4 regions of the Pseudomonas arvensis genome follow, and region 1 is predicted to be linked to each of the others. Evidence: predicted binding sites of a transcription regulator. Region 1 holds the regulator's gene; each other region holds the start of a gene.
What was found. Region 1 encodes FliA, which starts transcription of late flagellar genes. Its sites were predicted from a motif close to CTAAAGTTTNNNNNNNNNNNGCCGNTAA; they were not measured.
Positions count from the first base shown of each region.

Region 1 (4,570 bases):
GACAGGCGCCACCGCATCGGCGGCGAACTGGCCCTTGCCGTGCAACTGGTCGAGCAGCGATTCGAACTCGGCGTCGGTGATGTCTTCGCTGGTCGGCGCCGCTGGCGGGGCAACGGCGGCCGGCGCTTCAGCCTCGGCCTTGACGGCACTGAGGGAGTTGAGCAACTGCTCGAACTCACTGTCGGTCACGTCCGCTTCAGGCTCCGCCACCGGCTCAGGCTCAGCCTCGACCACCGGCGCTGCCGTGGTGTCGGCCGGCTCTGCATAGCGCGCCAGGGCGGCCAGCAGTTCCGGGGTGGCCGCGGTGATCGGGGCACGTTCGCGAACTTCGCTGAACATGCCGTTGACCGCATCCAGTGCTTCGAGAATCACGTCCATCAACTCCGAATCAACGTGACGCTCACCCTTGCGCAGGATGTCGAACACGTTCTCGGCGATGTGGCAGCACTCCACCAGCTCATGGAGCTGGAGGAAGCCGGCGCCCCCTTTTACAGTATGAAAACCGCGAAAAATTGCATTGAGCAGGTTCGCATCATCCGGTCGGCTTTCCAGCTCGACCAGTTGTTCGGACAGTTGCTCTAAAATTTCGCCGGCCTCTACAAGGAAATCCTGAAGGATCTCTTCATCGGCGCCGAAGCTCATGTGGGTGCTCCTTAGAAGCCTAAACTGGATAACAGGTCATCTACGTCATCCTGACCTGACACAACGTCTTCACGTTTATCGGCATGAATCTGCGGACCTTCACCCTTGGCGAGATGTTTTTGTGGATCTTTTTCAGAGAGGATCGCTTCGCGGTCATGTTCGATGCCGGCAAAACGGTCTACCTGGCCAGCCATGAGCACCAATTTGAGCAGATTGCTTTCCACTTCGGTGACCAACTGGGTCACGCGCTTGATCACCTGACCGGTGAGGTCCTGATAATCCTGGGCCAGCAGGATGTCATTGAGGTTGCTGGCGACCGTGCGGTTTTCCTGTTCGCTGCGCGACAGGAAACCGTCAACCCGACGGGCCAATTCACGAAACTCTTCAGCCCCCACTTCACGACGCATGAAGCGGCCCCAGTCAACGCTCAGCGCCTGGGCTTCAGTGGCCATGCCATTGACCAGAGGCGTGGCGTTTTCCACCAGGTCCATGGTGCGGTTGGCCGCGGCCTCGGTCAGCCTGACCACGTAGGACAGGCGTTCGGTGGCATCAGTGATCTGCGAGATTTCTTCGGCCTGGGGCATGTGCGGGTCAATCTGAAAATTGACGATCGCACTGTGCAGCTCGCGTGTGAGCTTGCCCACTTCCTGGTACAGGCCGCGGTCACGGGTCTGGTTGAGCTCATGGATCAACTGCACCGCGTCGCCGAAATGGCCTTTTTCAAGGCTGTCGACCAACTGGTGAGCATGCTTTTTCAGGGTGGACTCGAAGTCTCCCTGTGACGATTCGTTATGCTCCATAGCTCCCCCGCGATGGCATTAGCCGTGGATGCGTTCAAAGATCTTTTTCGATCTTCTCTTTCAAGGCCTGTGCAGTGAATGGCTTGACCACGTAACCGTTGACCCCGGCTTGGGCGGCTTCGATGATCTGCTCACGCTTGGCTTCGGCGGTTACCATCAACACGGGAAGACTGCGCAATTTTTCGTCGGCGCGCACGTGGCGCAACAAGTCGATGCCCGTCATGCCTGGCATGTTCCAGTCCGTTACCAGAAAGTCGATGCTCCCGCTGTTGAGGATCGGAATCGCCGTAAGGCCGTCATCCGCCTCGACCGTGTTTGTGAACCCAAGGTCACGCAACAGGTTTTTTATGATCCGCCGCATCGTTGAGAAGTCATCAACGATGAGGATTTTCATGTTCTTGTCCAATTCGACCTCCAAGCAGTCTTAAACGCGCCCAGCACCTGGACGCGCCATTTCAATCAACAGGCATTACACAAAAAGGACTGCCGGGGGCACCACGGATCGAACCCGCGATGGCCTATCACCATCGCGGTATCGCTTTGCAGTGCTCCCCACACTGCCTGTCAGCGCGCTCGCCACTCTCCCAAACGCCCCCGCAAGCGGGCTGCGCATTGGCTGTGCAACTGGCTGACACGCGATTCGCTGACCCCCAGGACCTCACCGATTTCCTTGAGGTTCAGCTCTTCGTCGTAGTACAGCGCCAACACTAACCGCTCGCGCTCGGGCAAGTTGGCAATGGCGTCCGCCAATGCGCCCTGGAAGCGTTCATCCTCCAAGTCACGTGACGGCTCCATGTGCGCGCTCGCGCCGTCCTCGTGCAACCCTTCGTGTTCGCCGTCCTGCAACAGGTCGTCGAAACTGAACAGGCGGCTGCCCAAGGTATCGTTCAAAATCCCGTAGTAATCGTCGAGACTCAATTGGAGTTCGGCCGCAACTTCGTGATCTTTAGCGTCGCGGCCGGTTTTTGCTTCAATTGCACGAATTGCGTCACTGACCATGCGCGTATTGCGATGCACCGAACGCGGTGCCCAATCGCCTTTACGCACCTCATCGAGCATCGCGCCACGGATGCGGATGCCCGCATACGTCTCGAAACTCGCGCCTTTGCTGGCGTCGTACTTGGTCGACACTTCGAGCAAGCCGATCATGCCGGCCTGGATCAGGTCTTCGACCTGCACGCTGGCAGGCAGGCGTGCCAACAGGTGATAGGCGATACGCTTGACCAGCGGCGCATAGCGCTCAATCAACTCACCCTGACTGTCACGGGCAGACTTCTTGTAGGCGTTGTAGCCGTTCGCTGTCATAGCACCGGTCCTGCGCTCGTCTGATGTACCAATCGCTCGACGAAAAACTCCAGATGCCCCCGTGGGTTGGCGGGCAACGGCCAGGTATCGACCTTCTGGGCAATAGCCTTGAACGCCAGTGCGCATTTGGAACGAGGGAACGCTTCGTAGACCGCACGCTGCTTTTGCACAGCCTTGCGCACACACTCGTCGTAGGGAACTGCGCCGACGTATTGTAAGGCGACATCGAGAAAGCGATCCGTGACCTTGGTCAACTTGGCGAACAGGTTGCGCCCTTCCTGCGGGCTCTGGGCCATGTTGGCCAGGACGCGGAAGCGGTTCATGCCGTAGTCACGGTTAAGCAGTTTGATCAGGGCGTAGGCGTCGGTGATCGAGGTGGGTTCATCGCAGACCACCAGCAACACTTCCTGCGCGGCGCGCACGAAGCTGACCACGGACTCGCCGATCCCGGCGGCGGTGTCGATCACCAGCACGTCGAGGTTGTCGCCGATATCACTGAATGCCTGGATCAGGCCGGCATGTTGCGCCGGGCTCAGGTGCACCATGCTCTGGGTGCCGGAGGCGGCCGGCACGATGCGGATCCCACCGGGGCCCTGGAGCAGCACATCGCGCAGCTCGCAGCGCCCTTCGATCACATCGGCAAGGGTATGTTTGGGCGTCAGTCCCAGCAGAACGTCGACGTTCGCCAGCCCCAGGTCAGCGTCCAGCAGCATGACGCGACGGCCAAGCTCTGCCAGGGCCAGGGACAAATTCACTGACACGTTAGTTTTCCCGACGCCACCTTTGCCGCCGGTCACCGCGATCACCTGTACGGGATGCATGCTGCCCATTTTATTTCTTTACCTTGTCTTGCTTAGACGCAGGCTACATGGCTTGGCCGCGTGAATCGCTTGCAGACCATCGATGTAGGTACATTTCACGGTGTTCATCCTGACTTCAACCGACCCGTTTTGCCGGGTTGTGGTAGAGGTCGGCGAACATATCGGCCATCGCTTCCTCGCTAGGCTCTTCTTGCATTTGCACGCTGACGGCGCGGCTGACCAACTGATGACGGCGCGGCAGATGCAGATCATCCGGGATCCGCGGCCCGTCGGTCAGGTAGGCAACCGGTAGTTCATGGCTGATAGCCAGGCTCAACACTTCGCCCAGGCTGGCGGTTTCATCCAGTTTGGTCAGGATGCAACCGGCCAGGCCGCAGCGCTTGTAGCTATGGTACGCAGCGGTAAGAACCTGTTTCTGGCTGGTGGTTGCAAGCACCAGGTAATTTTTCGACTTGATGCCACGCCCGGCCAGGCTTTCCAGCTGCATGCGCAACGCCGGGTCGCTGGCTTGCAGGCCAGCGGTGTCGATCAGCACCACGCGCTTGCGCAGCAGCGGGTCGAGGGCGTTGGCCAGGGATTGGCCCGGGTCGACGTGGGTCACCGGCACATTGAGGATGCGGCCCAGCGTCTTGAGTTGCTCCTGGGCGCCGATGCGGTAGCTGTCCATGCTCACCAGCGCGATGTTGTTCGCGCCGTACTTGAGCACATAACGCGCTGCCAGCTTGGCCAGGGTGGTGGTCTTGCCCATGCCGGCAGGGCCGACCATGGCAATGATACCGCCCTCTTCCAGGGGTTCGATTTCCGGGGTAGTAATCATCCGCGCCAAGTGGGCCAGCAACATGCGCCAGGCCTGGCGTGGTTCTTCGATTTCGGTGGTCAGGGCCAGCAGGTCGCGGGACAACGGGCCGGACAAGCCGATGCGTTGCAGGCGGCGCCACAGGTTGGCCTGTTGCGGTTTGCTGCCTTGCAGTTGCGTCCAGGCCAGCGAGCCGAGCTGCACTT
Region 1 covers NZ_CP162038.1:4,334,745-4,339,314, forward strand. The annotation lists gene AB3G88_RS19450 (chemotaxis protein CheA) at 1-642, opposite strand, end outside; gene AB3G88_RS19455 (protein phosphatase CheZ) at 654-1,442, opposite strand; partial or broken gene AB3G88_RS19460 (chemotaxis response regulator CheY) at 1,461-1,836, opposite strand; gene fliA (RNA polymerase sigma factor FliA) at 2,007-2,747, opposite strand; gene fleN (flagellar synthesis regulator FleN) at 2,744-3,577, opposite strand; gene flhF (flagellar biosynthesis GTPase FlhF) at 3,684-4,570, opposite strand, start outside.

Region 2 (4,570 bases), 790 kb from region 1:
GCGCCGGGCACGCTCTTGAGCTGCGCCTGAGCCACTTCGCCCGCACTCGCTTCAGCCGTGGTGACTTCGACCGGTGCCAATTGCAGGTCTTCGGCGTGCACCAGCGAGCTTAAGGTCAAGGCAGCAAACAGGAATGGAGGTTGGCGCAGCAGCATGGGTGGGTCCTTGGAATTCGGGGGCGTGAACGGCAGGGCCATCACGCGAACAGTGATGGGAAGCCAACGATGCCCGGCAAGTCACGCCTTATTAACGGACCAGCCCCTTCCCACAACAGTGTCGGACCGATTTTACTTACAAGGAAATAAACGATCTAACGCTGACTCAGATAGCCCGAAGTCAGGCCCTGCTGTACTGCAATTCCAGAGTGGTGCTGATCAGCCGGGTGAAAATCGTGAGTATCTCGACCATTTGCGGGTTCTCGAGCTTTTTCGGCAACACGTCCAAGGCGCACAAGGTGCCGAAGACGCTGCCGTCGGAGAAGACAATCGGCAGGGAGATGTAGCTTTCGAAGCCATGTTTACTGGGCAAAGGATTTTGCCAGAACACCGGATCCTTGCTGGCGTGTTCGATAATGATGGGCTTGGGATTGGCCCGCAGACCGTTGCACAGCGTGGCTTCAAGCTGTAATTCATGCCCGACCTCCACGCCAAAATGCAGCTCGTCGTACACCGCGCAGGCCACCCAGTGGGTGTCGGTCATCTTCGAGATCGCCGAGAAGCGCATATCCGTCAAGCGCGTGGTCAGGCGCAGGATATTGGACGCTGTTTCTATCTCGGCGATGACCGCCAGTTCTTCAGGGGTTAAAGGTTTGATAGCACTCTCCTGATTCTCAAATCAAAACCAAGCAGCCCTATGCCTGGGCTATTGCAGTTCGTTCGCAAAACGCCCCACTGCGTTCACCACCTGCTTGGCGCCACCCTGAATCTCCGTGATGACGGCGCCAGCCTGGTTGGCCAGTGTCAAGCCTTGCTCAGCCTGCTCGCGACTGCTGAACATCTCGGTAATGGCTTCGTCGGCGAGGCGCTGGTTCTGTTGGACCACGCTGACGATCTCTTCGGTTGCCGTGCTGGTACGGCTGGCCAATTGCCTTACTTCATCCGCTACCACCGCGAATCCACGGCCCTGTTCACCTGCACGAGCAGCCTCAATGGCGGCATTGAGTGCAAGCAGATTGGTTTGCGCGGCGATGCCGCCGATGGTCTGCACAATCGCGCTGATCAGCAGCGACTGTTTGCCCAGCGCCTCAATGCTGCCGGTGGCGGATTGCATTTGCAGAGCAATGTTTTGCATGGTCTGCACGGTGTCTTGCACAACCGCCGCGCCGCGTTCGGCCGTGACGTCGGTTTGTAAAGAAACCTCGTAGGCCACGCCGGCGGCGGCCTTGACCTCGGACTCGCGCAAGACCTGGTCGGTGACCACACTGGCAAACTTGACCACTTTGCACAGCTTGCCCTCGGCGTCGTGCACCGGGTTGTAGGTGGCTTCGAGCCAGACCTCGTTGCCGCGACTGTCCACACGCTTGAAGCGGCTGGCAACAAATTCGCCGCGATTGAGGGTTTGCCAGAACGCAGCGTATCCGCTCGAAGCGGCCTCCTGCGCGGTGCAAAACAGACTGTGCTTTTTGCCGACGATCTGATCGAGCGTATAGCCCATGGCGTCGAGAAACTGGGTATTGGCGGTGACCACCGTCCCATCCAATCTGAACTGAATGACGGCCGTCGAGCGGATCAACGCGTTGATAAACGCTTCGTTTTCCTTGGCTTGCTCAATGGCGCGACTGACCTCGATGCCGTAGCCCTGGATCTGCGACAGCTGGCCGTCGCGCGCGTTGATCGGGCACCAGGTGAGGTTGATCCAGGCCAGGCTGCCGTCACTGCGCAGGAAGCGGTAATCGTCGCTCACCGGCTCGGAGCGGGCGACTGCTGCATTGAAATCACGGAAACAAGGTAAATCCCTGACGTAAGGCGGAACAATTTCACTCAAGAGACGGCCCTGCAATTGCTCGCAGGAGTAGCCCAGGGTCCGGGCAAAATCCTCGTTGACGGCAATGAGCCGCATGTCGGCATCCAGGCATATTGAGAGCATGCCGCGGTCATACTGCGTAACGAGCTGTCGCAATTGGAAAAGCTCGTCGTCCCGGTCCTGCAGATCCTTCTTCAAGCGGCGATTGAACATGGCGGCGTCCCTGAGGTAGTTATCACTGCATCGGCCATGCGGCCTGCGGCTTGAGCATAGGCCGATGAACAGTTAGTTGCTCACTCAGTTGTCTCGCGCAACAGAAATAGATCTAACCGGCAGGCCTATCCAGTGTCTGCATCAAATCGTCCGCCTCGGAGCCCACCGCAAACCTGAAGCCGTGCATCTGGTCGGCCGCCAGTATTGCCCTGAGGGCCTCGACAAACTGCGCCTCGGTGGGTGAATCACGCAGCAATTTGTGCGCCGGTAATAACAACTCGGCAGGAACCCCCTCGACACTTGCGGCGTCGATAACGGCAAAGAGGATAAAGCGCAGGCGTATCTCGCGGTCCGTCGGCCACACCGTTTTTCGCTTACCCAAGGTAGGGCCTCACTTTTTCGGAAAAGTCCGAGGCTATTGCCGACGTCGGGGCGTTTCAAGCATGGGGGCGCAACATAGGCCACTTCCTACATTGAAAAGAGAAAATCCGTACTCGCCATCCGTTCACTGCACCGGCAGGAAATTCATCAGCAACAAACTTTGCGCATAGTTGAGACCGATACGCCGATACCGCTCATCCAGCATCTGAGTCAGCAGGTCAAGCCGCGCCACAATCTTGCCGAACTCCACGGCAAAACTGAGGTTGCTGCCCTCCTCCGAGATCTCATTGGAAAACAGCAGCAACACGCCATTCGCATCCTGACGCTTGCTCAGCAGCCAAGTAGCCTTCTCGATATTGCGGGCGGCATTGCTGACGAACTGCGGGTTGATCGAATCGGTCATGTAGAACTCAATGCGCCCGCCGTGGGCGGTCACCAACATACTGCCGATCGCGTATATAAAGGCGCCCACCCGGTCGCCCTGAAACTCCGGACTCAAGGAGTAACTCAACGCGACCAGGTCGCGACGCTCACCCAGGGCTGGCAGCGGTCGACGCTGCTCGATTGCCTGGCGAATTTCCCGCTCGGCACTCACCGCATCCGGATAACCCGATTGCCGCCACTGGCTGGGGTTACGCAGGTATAGCTTGCTCATCAGCAGATACAGGCTTTGCAGATTGTCGCGCATGCCCAGGGTGGCCATGCGATCGACACTGGTCTGAAAGAACTCATCGGGCTTGCCATTGGTGAACTGCTTGGCAATGTCCTGCCCCTGTTGCTGGGTGCAACCTGTCGCGCCGAATATGAAGATCGCAGCCAACAGCAGCAGCCGGCGTATGCGACGAATGTTTGAAAGAGGAAACGTGCGATCCATCGGCACCCGATCTTGTTCTTCTGCCCTCGCGGGGAATCGGCGGGGCTGGGACAAAGATAGAGCAGAGAAATCAAAAAAAGTGCGACAGGCATCGGCAAATTGTCATGAGACCCGCATGCCAGCGCGTTTCGTGACGAATTCGTTTTAGGGTCTATACTTTCTGGAGCAGTTGCGTGTGTTGTTGGCGAGCCAGGGTGGCATTTCAACCTTCGAGCGGCCTGGCGCGTGTATGCACATCGCCTACGGCACTACCACCGGCAACTGCAAACGAGGTGACGGCGATGAAACATCCAATTCGAGCACAAATGTTTGCCCAAGTGATCTGCCTGCTTTCGGTGGCTCAGCTTTTTTGCTGATTGAGATGAGAAACGGCCTTGAAGATTGGCTGCGGGAGTGGCACGGCGAAGTATTGCCCGTCGGACTGCCAAACCGCAGAAACACAAAAGCCCCGCATTCGCGGGGCTTTCGTTTGAATCTTGGCGGGAAACCAGGGATTCGAACCCTGGGAACGCTATTAACGTTCGCCGGTTTTCAAGACCGGTGCATTCAACCACTCTGCCAATTTCCCTTGTGCATCACAGGATTATAGTAGGCCATCCTGTCTCAGCGGGCGCCATAATACCCGAATGAAACACACTGTCAAACTCTCGCCATCGCTTGTTACAGAGCGTCTGTTATGATCTTTGCGACTGAACGTTTCAAAACCGAAGGAGTGTCGCCATGCGCGAACAGAATTACGCAGTGAATGGTAACGCGCAGGCTGAGCAGCTTGAAGTCAGCCGCGTGTTGCGCAACACCTATGGCCTGCTCGCCCTTACCCTCGCATTCAGCGGCGTGATGGCGTTCGTGGCGCAGCAAATGCGCGTCGGCTATCCGAATATCTTTGTTGTACTGATCGGCTTCTATGGCCTGTTTTTCCTGACCAACAAGCTGCGTGACTCGGCCTGGGGCCTGGTGTCGGCGTTTGCCTTGACCGGTTTCATGGGCTTTATCCTCGGCCCGATCCTCAACCGTTACCTCGGCATGGCCGGTGGTGCGGAAGTGGTCAGCTCGGCGTTTGCCATGACGGCCCTGGTGTTTGGTGGCCTGTCGGCCTACGTGCTGATCACCCGCAAGGACATGAGCTTCCTGGGTGGCTTC
Region 2 covers NZ_CP162038.1:3,544,316-3,548,885, forward strand. The annotation lists gene AB3G88_RS15755 (TonB-dependent receptor family protein) at 1-155, opposite strand, end outside; gene AB3G88_RS15760 (GAF domain-containing protein) at 337-813, opposite strand; gene AB3G88_RS15765 (methyl-accepting chemotaxis protein) at 862-2,175, opposite strand; gene AB3G88_RS15770 (hypothetical protein) at 2,288-2,557, opposite strand; gene AB3G88_RS15775 (hypothetical protein) at 2,681-3,430, opposite strand; tRNA gene AB3G88_RS15780 (tRNA-Ser) at 3,908-3,998, opposite strand; gene AB3G88_RS15785 (Bax inhibitor-1/YccA family protein) at 4,151-4,570, shown strand, end outside.
Region 2: a site for FliA is predicted at 2,203-2,230, ahead of AB3G88_RS15765 (methyl-accepting chemotaxis protein). Genes of this name have one in related genera too.

Region 3 (4,570 bases), 1.2 Mb from region 1:
GGCGGGCACATGGCCCTCGACAAATTTGCCGTCGATCACGGCGGTGTGGCAGGAACCAAGGCGCGGCGCCACGCCCAGCCGTTGCTTGACCGCGCTCATGTCCGCTTCGACATGGTCGTTGACCTTGAAGCCGTTGCTTTGCAGATGGCTGATCCACTTTTTGCAGCAACCGCAGTTGGCGTCACGGTGTACATCGATGGGGATCAAGTCAGCGGCCTGGGCCAGGGTCGTGGTGAACAGGGCTGAAAGCAGGGCCAATCGCAATGAGGTTTTCATCAGGTTTCCGTCCGATACCAGGCAGTAAGCCGGGCATTCTCCGCGCTTTTTTCGCGGGGACGCCGTGGTAATGTTTCAAAGTTATACAGAGTCGGGGTTTTCCAGCCGCTGCTTGAGCCGGTCCAGCGCCTTGGCCGAAAGCTCGATCATGCGCTCATGCAGGCTGGCCAACTGCAATTCGGTCTCATAGGTCAGGATGCGCTTGAACAGCGTGCCGTCGCGAAACGGCTGGAGGAAGTAGTGGAGGGAGCCATCGACGGCCAGCGAAGTGAACACGGCCTTGAACTCGCTTGGACGCTGGGCGATCTGCACGCGGTAGCTCATGGGTACGCGTACACCGAGCAGGTCGATCATTTCGTTAAAGCGTGCACCGGCGGGGAGTGAGCCGGTGGTACCGGTATCGGCACTGAGGGAGGTGGGGTGCCATTCGTGCCAGCGATCCGGTTGGGTCACATAGCCGTAGACGGCATCGATGGGGGCCTGGATAAAGCGTTCCTGACTGATCCGCTCCAAGCGGACCGACTGCTCGACAACGCGCATGGCACACCTCCTGTGTGGCGGGGCTGACACTTGGAGCTGTCAGAATAGTCCGACTCCCGCGCTTTGCACGGGAGCATTCAGAGAATTGATCAGCGCACTTTAAAGCGGCTCATCAAGGCTATCACCCGGCCATTGGCGTCCAGCAGGCTCTGGGTATTGGTTTCAGTGGCATGGCCACTTTGTACCAGCTCTTCGACCATATGTCGGATCTGCACCATGCTGCGGTTGATCTCTTCGGTCACCGCGCTTTGCTGCTCGGCGGCCGTGGCGATCTGGGTGCTGAGGTTGTTGATATGGCTGACGGAACCGGCCATTTCATCCAGCCCGGTGTTTACCCGCGCCGTGGCATCCGCCGCCGATTGGCAACTGGCCTGGGTGTTTTCCATGGCCGCGACCGACGAACTCACCCCGGCCGTCAGGCGTGCCAGCATCTCGTTGATCTGCGAGGTGCTGGCCTGGGTGCGCGCGGCCAGGGCGCGGACTTCGTCGGCTACCACGGCAAAGCCACGGCCTTGCTCGCCGGCCCGGGCCGCTTCAATCGCGGCGTTGAGAGCCAGCAGGTTGGTCTGGCCGGCAATGGCGCCGATCACGCCGAGGGTTTCGGTGATGCGTGCGGCGTCCTGGCGCATGTTTTCCACGGTGTGGGTGGCGCTGGCGACTTCGCCGATCAAGGCGCTGACGCTGGTGGACGCTTCCCCAACCACCACGCGGGAGCGGTCGGCATGTTCATTGGCGCGCTGGGTGAACGAGGCGGTTTCGGCGGCGTTTTGCGCCACGTTGTCGGCGGTGGAACTCATCTCGGTGATGGCGGTGACGGTCTGGTCGGTTTCCGAGGCGTGGCGCACCAGGATCTGGTTGGTGTGGGCCGAGGTCTGTTGCAGTTGCTCAAGGCCCGACGACATCGCGCCGGTGGCCTGGGTGACCTCGCCGATCATGTTTTGCAGGTAGACGATAAAGCGGTTCACCGAATGACCGATGGCACCCAACTCGTCTTCGGCGCGGATGGTGATGCGCCGCGTGAGGTCGGCATCGCCGGCGGACAGCGCGTCGATGTTGGCTTTCAGGGTCTTCATGCGCTGCACCAGCTGGCGGATCGCATACGCGGCCAGCAACACCAGCAACAACACCATCGGGATCTGCACCAGCGCCAGGCTGCCGAGCACGTCGTCGCGCTGGGCGGTAATCAGCGAAGTGGGCAGGGCGGTGGCGAGGAACCACGGCGTGCCTTCGATGGGGCGCATATAGAACGTGCTGGCGACGCCGCCGTTGTCGAACTCGCCGCGTTGCAGCGCCTGGTCGCGATGAGCCAGGGCTTTGCTGACCTGGGTGGCAAATGCCGAGGTCGCGGTCAGTTCGCTGATGTTCTTCAACACCACCGGGCTGCTCAGGCGCGAGCTGTTGCTGATGATCTTGCCGTCGCCTTCGACGATCAGCATTTGCCCGCCGATGTCTTTTTCCTTGCTGGCGACCAGGTCATTGAAGAAACCCAGGGTCACGTCGATAGTGGCCACGCCATACGCGGCGCCGTCACGCTGGATCGCCATGGCGCAGTTGGTGCGCGGCTCCTGGCTGGCGTCGTCCTTGTAGGCCGCGGCCCAGGCGCATTGCCCGCGTGGCGACGCGAGGCCGCCCTTGTACCAGCTCTGATCGTAATAGTTGGGCGCGGGGTCGCTGTTCCAGAAGGTGTTCACTGCCAGCTTGCCCGACGCATCGCGGTGCCAGAACGTGCTGTGTTTGTTGCGCCCCGGCGTGCGCTGGTTGGGCAGCGGCCAGATGCCGCCGCCGAATACTTTCAGCTCGCCATATTGGTCGACCAGCCCCGGCAGCACCTTGTCGATGGCATCGCTGTCGAGCAACGGGATGGTTTGGGTGATGGTGCGTTGCTGGGCCTGAACCTTGTTCAGTTCGCCCTGAATCTGTTCGGCCACCTCACTGATGCGATTGAGCACCACCTGTTCTTCGGTCTGTCGCAGCTTGGGCGCGACCAACTGGCCGATACCCACGACGGTCAACACGAACAACACCAGGACGAACAGCACCAGAAACAGGGTATAGCGGGCTTGGATAGAGCGCAGTGGGGGCATGGGGCCGTCCTTACGAAGCGTTTATTATCGACGCGGCTTTTTTGGAGCTTCGTAGGGCTATCGGCCTGACAATGCGCAGCTTTAGGTACGTCCGTGCAAGAAAATAGAGGCGCCGCCAGACGGCGCCCCCCTCGTCAGATATCCAGCATCGCCATGACCTCTGCGGGGTAGCGCAGGCCGGCAGTTGCATCGGCCGGAAAGATCGTCTCCAGCGCCGCCAACTCCTGCGCGGTGAGGGCGATTGAGACCGCCGCCACATTCTCTTCCAGGTATTTGCGCTGCTTGGTTCCGGGGATCGGCACGATGTATTCGCCTTGCGCCAATACCCAGGCCAGCGCCAGTTGGCCGGCGGTCACGCCTTTTTCAGCCGCAAGGTTCTGGACCTGCTTTACCAGTTCCAGATTTTTCGCGAAGTTCTCGCCCTGAAAGCGCGGATTGGTGCGGCGATAGTCATCGGCAGCGAAGTCTTCAGGGCGTTTCAGCGCGCCGGTGAGAAAACCACGCCCCAGCGGGCTGTAGGGCACAAACGCAATGCCCAGGCGTTGGCAGGCGGCGAGGCAGCCGTTGTGCTCCTGGTCGCGGCTCCACAGCGAGTATTCACTTTGCAGTGCGCTGATGGGGTGAACCTTGTGCGCCCGTTCCAAGGTAGCGGCCGAGGCTTCGCTCAGGCCCAGATAACGTACCTTGCCTTCCTTGACCAGATCAGCCATGGCGCCAACGGTTTCTTCGATGGCGACCTGCGGGTCGATGCGGTGCTGGTAGTACAGGTCCAGAGTATCTACGCCAAGGCGTTGCAGGGTGCCGTTGATCGAATCGCGGATGTATTGCGGGCGGCCGTTGACGCCGCGCAGGGCTGGGTTCGCCGGATCGCGGACGATCCCGAATTTGCTGGCCAGGAACACCTGGTCGCGCTTGCCGGCGATGGCCTTGCCGATCAGTTGCTCGTTGGTGTGCGGGCCGTACATGTCGGCGGTGTCGAGGAAGTTGACCCCCAGTTCCAGGGCGCGGTGCAGGGTGGCGGTGGCTTCGGTGGTGTCGCTGTCGGGTGCGTAAAAGTCAGTCATGCCCATGCAGCCGAGGCCGATGGCGGAGACGCGAGGGCCGTTTTTACCGAGTTGACGAGTGTGCATGGGTTGAGCTCCTGTTGATGAAGGCGTTCATTGTTACTCTCGACAAAATCGGGATAAACAGGCTAAAACCACTATCACTGTTCGTAATATCTAAACAATCCACACAGGACGTGCCCTTTGGACCGTTTCAACGCCATGCGCGTATTCACCCGGATCGTCGAGCTGGGCGGCTTCGCCAAGGCCGCCGACAGCCTGCAACTGCCTCGCGCCTCGGTGACCGTGCTGATCAAGCAACTGGAGGCGCACCTGGGCGTGCAATTGTTGCAGCGCACCACGCGCCAGGTCAGCCCGACCCTGGACGGCGCCGCGTATTACCAGCGGTGTGTGCAGTTGCTCACGGACCTGGAGGAAACCGAAGCGGTGTTCTCCACCCAGCGCCAAAACCCGCGCGGCACCTTGAGCATTGATATGCCGGCGGGTATCGGCCGCTACCTGGTGATCCCGGCCTTGCCGACATTTACCGCCCGGTATCCGCAGATCGACTTGGAAATCGGCCTGAACGATCGTCCGGTGGACCTGATTCGCGAAGGTGTGGACTGC
Region 3 covers NZ_CP162038.1:3,157,419-3,161,988, reverse strand. The annotation lists gene AB3G88_RS14130 (DUF411 domain-containing protein) at 1-276, opposite strand, end outside; gene AB3G88_RS14125 (SRPBCC family protein) at 358-816, opposite strand; gene AB3G88_RS14120 (methyl-accepting chemotaxis protein) at 906-2,900, opposite strand; gene AB3G88_RS14115 (aldo/keto reductase) at 3,035-4,030, opposite strand; gene AB3G88_RS14110 (LysR family transcriptional regulator) at 4,148-4,570, shown strand, end outside.
Region 3: a site for FliA is predicted at 2,958-2,985, ahead of AB3G88_RS14120 (methyl-accepting chemotaxis protein). Genes of this name have one in related genera too.

Region 4 (4,570 bases), 1.3 Mb from region 1:
TGGCCGGGATCAACGCACTGAGGGAGAACGCGCTGGAGGTCATTTTCTGACACCCCGTGCAATGGCAGGCCATGGTGATCACCGGGGCCTCACTCACACTGAAACGCACACGACTACAGCGGCAACTGCCTTCCTGGGGCAGAGTCTGGACACTCATCACTCATTCCTTTTTATGATTAGGGGAGTGGCAGGGTAGCGTCCAGGTTTGGGCTTGAACAGGTTGGCGCCATACACGAACGTTTGCGGATACGGCGCGTCAACCGATGCATTGACGGGCTGCCAAGGTGGCATATCGCTACGGCTGTTTGGTATGAGTCTTGTTCCCAAGCCGTGGGAATCCTCTGGATTTTCTCTTAAAGCCTCCGTAGATCACTGATCTTTCGAGCTTTTTCACCCTGGCCCGCGCACAACAAAGCTGCTTTGCGGCCTTGCGCATACGCGCCTGGATCTATATATTCCCAACCCTGCTGCATCGCGCTACCGCCCGAATGGCGAAACTGGTAGACGCATGGGACTTAAAATCCCCCGCTCGTAAGGGCGTCCCGGTTCGATTCCGGGTTCGGGCACCAAGGATATCAAGGGCTTGCCGGGGAAACCTGGGCAGGCCCTTATCTTTTCTGTTCCGCAATTCCCTACCCCCGGCGTCCTGCCGACGAACACCACTCCCAAACCTTTCACGTCTCGACTGCTCTATGTGCATATAGCGTTTGAGTTTTCCCACTCCGCCGCCCGGGCATGGCCCGGCAAGGAATGCCGTATGACTAATGAACACCTGATGGGCCGACCAATAGTGCGGTAGCTCAGACAGGCTTTAGGCTGCTTTCAGTCGTCGAGATCCGTCAGCTCGCACATTCGCTCTCCTACCATTCCACGCAACCACGCCCCATGAAACTCAATATTTTCGAGAGAAGTACCGTCCCCTAGACGATACCCAAAAACCTTGCCCTTCGCTCCGCGATACGCGACGTGAAAATGTCCATCATGAGCAAACGAATTCATCACATAAGGGCAAATGTAGATGATTTCGCTAAACGGGACGCGTACTTCGATGGGGCTTCGACAACGGCGGGTTATGGTGAGGGTCAGCAGTTGCTGATTTCCGTCGAACGTGAAGGCCTGCACTTGAGGCTCAGAGACAACCCAAGCAAAGAACGCACCAATGAGCACTGCACTGGCCAGCATTAACAGAATGAAGGATGACGCTGTGAGGCCTTCACCATGGTTAGGCTGCACACCATGAATGACGTCCGGCCCTGTGAAAAGGAACGTCGCAAGCCCGTAGCCCGGTAAAAGCAGAAGCAGCGCAAGGGAGACGCCAAAAACGCCCATACCATTGTTTCCGATAATTGGTATTTCGGGGCCGTAATACCAAATAGGCGGGTGGGCAGTACTTACCTTGCCAGCATTTGTTGCTGTGGCGTTAGCTGGACTTTGATGATTCATTTGGCCGTCTCCAGGGATGACAGCGCAGACGTTACCACTACTGCTGGACAGTCTGGAAACGGATCACGGGCCCTTCTCGTCGCGCTCCGCACTTCGATTACTCGCGTCACCACGCAATAACCTTCCCCTTCAAAGTCATCCACATCATCAAGACAGCGCGACCCACTGCGCGCGGCGGAAGGTAGGTATGGATATTCATTTTCTGTCGCACGAGGAGGTTTGCACACTCACAGGCGCAAAAACGAAAACCCGCCAGGTGCAAGTGCTAAAGCGGAACGGGATTCGCCACCCCATCAAGCGCAGCGGTTGGCCTTGCGTTATCGCCAACGCCTTAACCCAGACTGAATTTTTTCAACCGGCGCTGTGTCGGCAACCACATGGCCTTTGCGGCAATATCCTTAAGGTTCCCAACTTTGGGTCGATAGCCTGTCGAACGTATCAACCACAGTTGGAAAACAGGAATCCCGAATGCGCCTTAGAAACCTCAACGTAGCACCACGCGCCGCTCTGTTTTTCGCGCTAATTATTGCGTTGGTATTTGTGCTCGGCGCATTTGCAGTTCTGCAGATGGGCAAGCTGAGGGACTCCGAAAAAGATGTCGAACTCAACTGGATGGCTAGCATCCGACAAACGGCGTTGATGGATAAAGCGACACTTCGTCTGAGGCTCGAAACACAGCGAGGCCTTGCTGACCCTCAGTCTCTTCAAAAGAATATTGAAAGCTTCCCTGGCTACCGCAAAGCGTTCATCGATGCAGTGGCGAATTATGAGCCTCTGATCGCGAGTGATAAGGAGCGTTCGTTTTATACACCGGTAAAAAACAGCGCCGATGCCTATTCCAAACAACTGGATATTCTCGAACCGTTGATGAGACAGGGGGACATAGCGGCCGCGGTCAGTCAGGTGAGTAACAACATCCGTCCCCTGACGAATACCATGGAGCAGCAGATCAAGGAGTTGACCACCTTTAACGATGAAGGTGCGGCGAGGGCTGGGCAAAACGCGACCGACTTCTATAACAATGGCTTTTGGCTTGTTGTCGGCCTTATAACGGGCGTGGTCATCTTGACGGTTGGATTGGCATTATTACTGACAAAAAGTATCACCTCTCCGATTAACGATGCCCTGTCTGTGGCAGAGCGTATCGCGGCCAGTGACCTCTCCAAGGAAGTTTTGGTCAGCGGGACGGATGAGGTCGGGCGACTGTTGAAGGCGCTCGCGCAGATGCAGACAAACCTGCGCACTACAATTATGCAGATATCCGATTCATCCACCCAGTTGGCCTCTGCGTCAGAAGAGATGACAGCCGTAACTGAGGAGTCGAGTCGGGGTCTTGTCGCCCAAAATGACGAGGTCAATCAGGCTGCCACAGCTGTCACGGAAATGAGCGCTGCTGTTGATGAAGTCGCTCGTAACGCGGAGTCAGCTTCAGAAGAGTCAAAGCGCACCCAAGGCTATACCGAGGTAGGTTTGGCCCGAGTGGCGCAGACATTGAGCTCCATTCAAAAGCTGAACGTTAACGTTGAAAACACAAGCGAACAAATTCAAGGTTTGTCAGATCGTGCACAGAGCATCACTAAAGTTGTCGAGGTGATTCGGGCGATTGCAGAACAAACCAACCTTTTGGCTTTGAACGCTGCTATCGAGGCAGCACGCGCAGGCGAGCAAGGCCGTGGGTTTGCGGTAGTTGCTGACGAAGTAAGGGCTTTGGCCCATCGCACCCAGATATCGACTCAAGAAATCGAGCAGATGATCGCTGCCATCCAGAACGACTCTGACCTGGCTGTAAAGGCGATGAACACGAGCAAGGACCTGGCGACCGAATCACTTGGCGTTGCTCAAGAGGCCAGCACCTCGCTGGATCAAATAGCCACGGCCATTGTTCAGATCAACGAGCGTAATCTCCTGATTGCCACGGCCTCTGAAGAGCAGTCGCATGTTGCCCGTGAGGTTGACCGCAATCTGGTCAGTATTCGCGAGCTGGCAACTCAGAGTGCTGCGGGTGCCAGCCAGACAGCCAGTGCGTGTGGCGAAATGTCCAAACTGGCGGTTAACCTGAATCATTTGGTTAACAAATTCGTGGTGTGAAAAAGGGCGATTACTGAAAATCCAAGACTCAAAAGCGCTCTAGGGATGGTCAGAAAATGATCTATCGACTATCCGGCCCCAGGACCAATCAGTGAGCTTTCGATCTGGACGCCCGGCATCATTTGCTGCAACCCTTCGATGAGTTTGTCACCCGCTTCCGTCAAGGCTTCAAGCGGCATCGCCGGCAGACTCTCCAGAATGAACCACATGCTCTTCGCGTCAGCACCGAGACGGGTCCTGACGCCTTGCCGCCAATTCCAGCGACGGCAGGTCACGCCTTTGTCATCGCGCCAGACAACCTCGCCGGCATCCGGATACTCGAAAGCAGGAACCCCCTCTTTCATCGTGTCAAAAGGCTCAGTGCCATCTGCGACTACGAGCCGTGGGGAGCCCACATAGGCCTCAATGTTTTCCCCTCCAACCGGGATGGCGTACTCGATGCTGATTGCGTTGTAGAGATCGACGATGGGATCCAGACTAGGCAAGCTGCCGTCACGTAAAACTCGTTTACGCAGCGCTTCAGCTGAACAAGGCGTGCGTTGCGGCTTGGCCCCAAACTTTCGGTATGTCTCAGCCCATGCGGCCAAATGGGCTTCTCCCCAGCTTGGCCCACCTTCCTGCACGGCCTTGCAAGCACGGTCCAGCGCGACCTGAGCCACCTCAGGATGAGCCAGTGGCGCAGCTTCCACCACGATGCTCAGAGCCCTGAACTCCGGCACCAACTGGGCAACGGCTGGATCGATTAACGGCAGTACGGACAGCATCAAAAACCTCCAGGAACCTGAATGTATTTCATGCTAGTCATTGACGACCAGCAAAGTCAATATAATGACCAATATCATCTACTATAACGGATGATCTGGTTGACGGAGCTGCTGATAAAGGCCGAGAATCCCAGCACATTTTTTCCTCATGACCCTCATCAATGACCACCAATACCAGCCTGTCGACTACCCCTGGCGCTGATGCTCAAGCCGTCAGCCTGGCCGTTGCGCGCACTCTCAAACAGGCGCGCAAAGCGCAGAAGATCACGCTGGAT
Region 4 covers NZ_CP162038.1:3,025,648-3,030,217, forward strand. The annotation lists gene AB3G88_RS13485 (GFA family protein) at 1-157, opposite strand, end outside; tRNA gene AB3G88_RS13490 (tRNA-Leu) at 483-569, shown strand; gene AB3G88_RS13495 (hypothetical protein) at 823-1,443, opposite strand; partial or broken gene AB3G88_RS13500 (DUF4224 domain-containing protein) at 1,631-1,780, shown strand; gene AB3G88_RS13505 (methyl-accepting chemotaxis protein) at 1,912-3,531, shown strand; gene AB3G88_RS13510 (B3/B4 domain-containing protein) at 3,600-4,295, opposite strand; gene AB3G88_RS13515 (helix-turn-helix domain-containing protein) at 4,457-4,570, shown strand, end outside.
Region 4: a site for FliA is predicted at 1,841-1,868, ahead of AB3G88_RS13505 (methyl-accepting chemotaxis protein). Genes of this name have one in related genera too.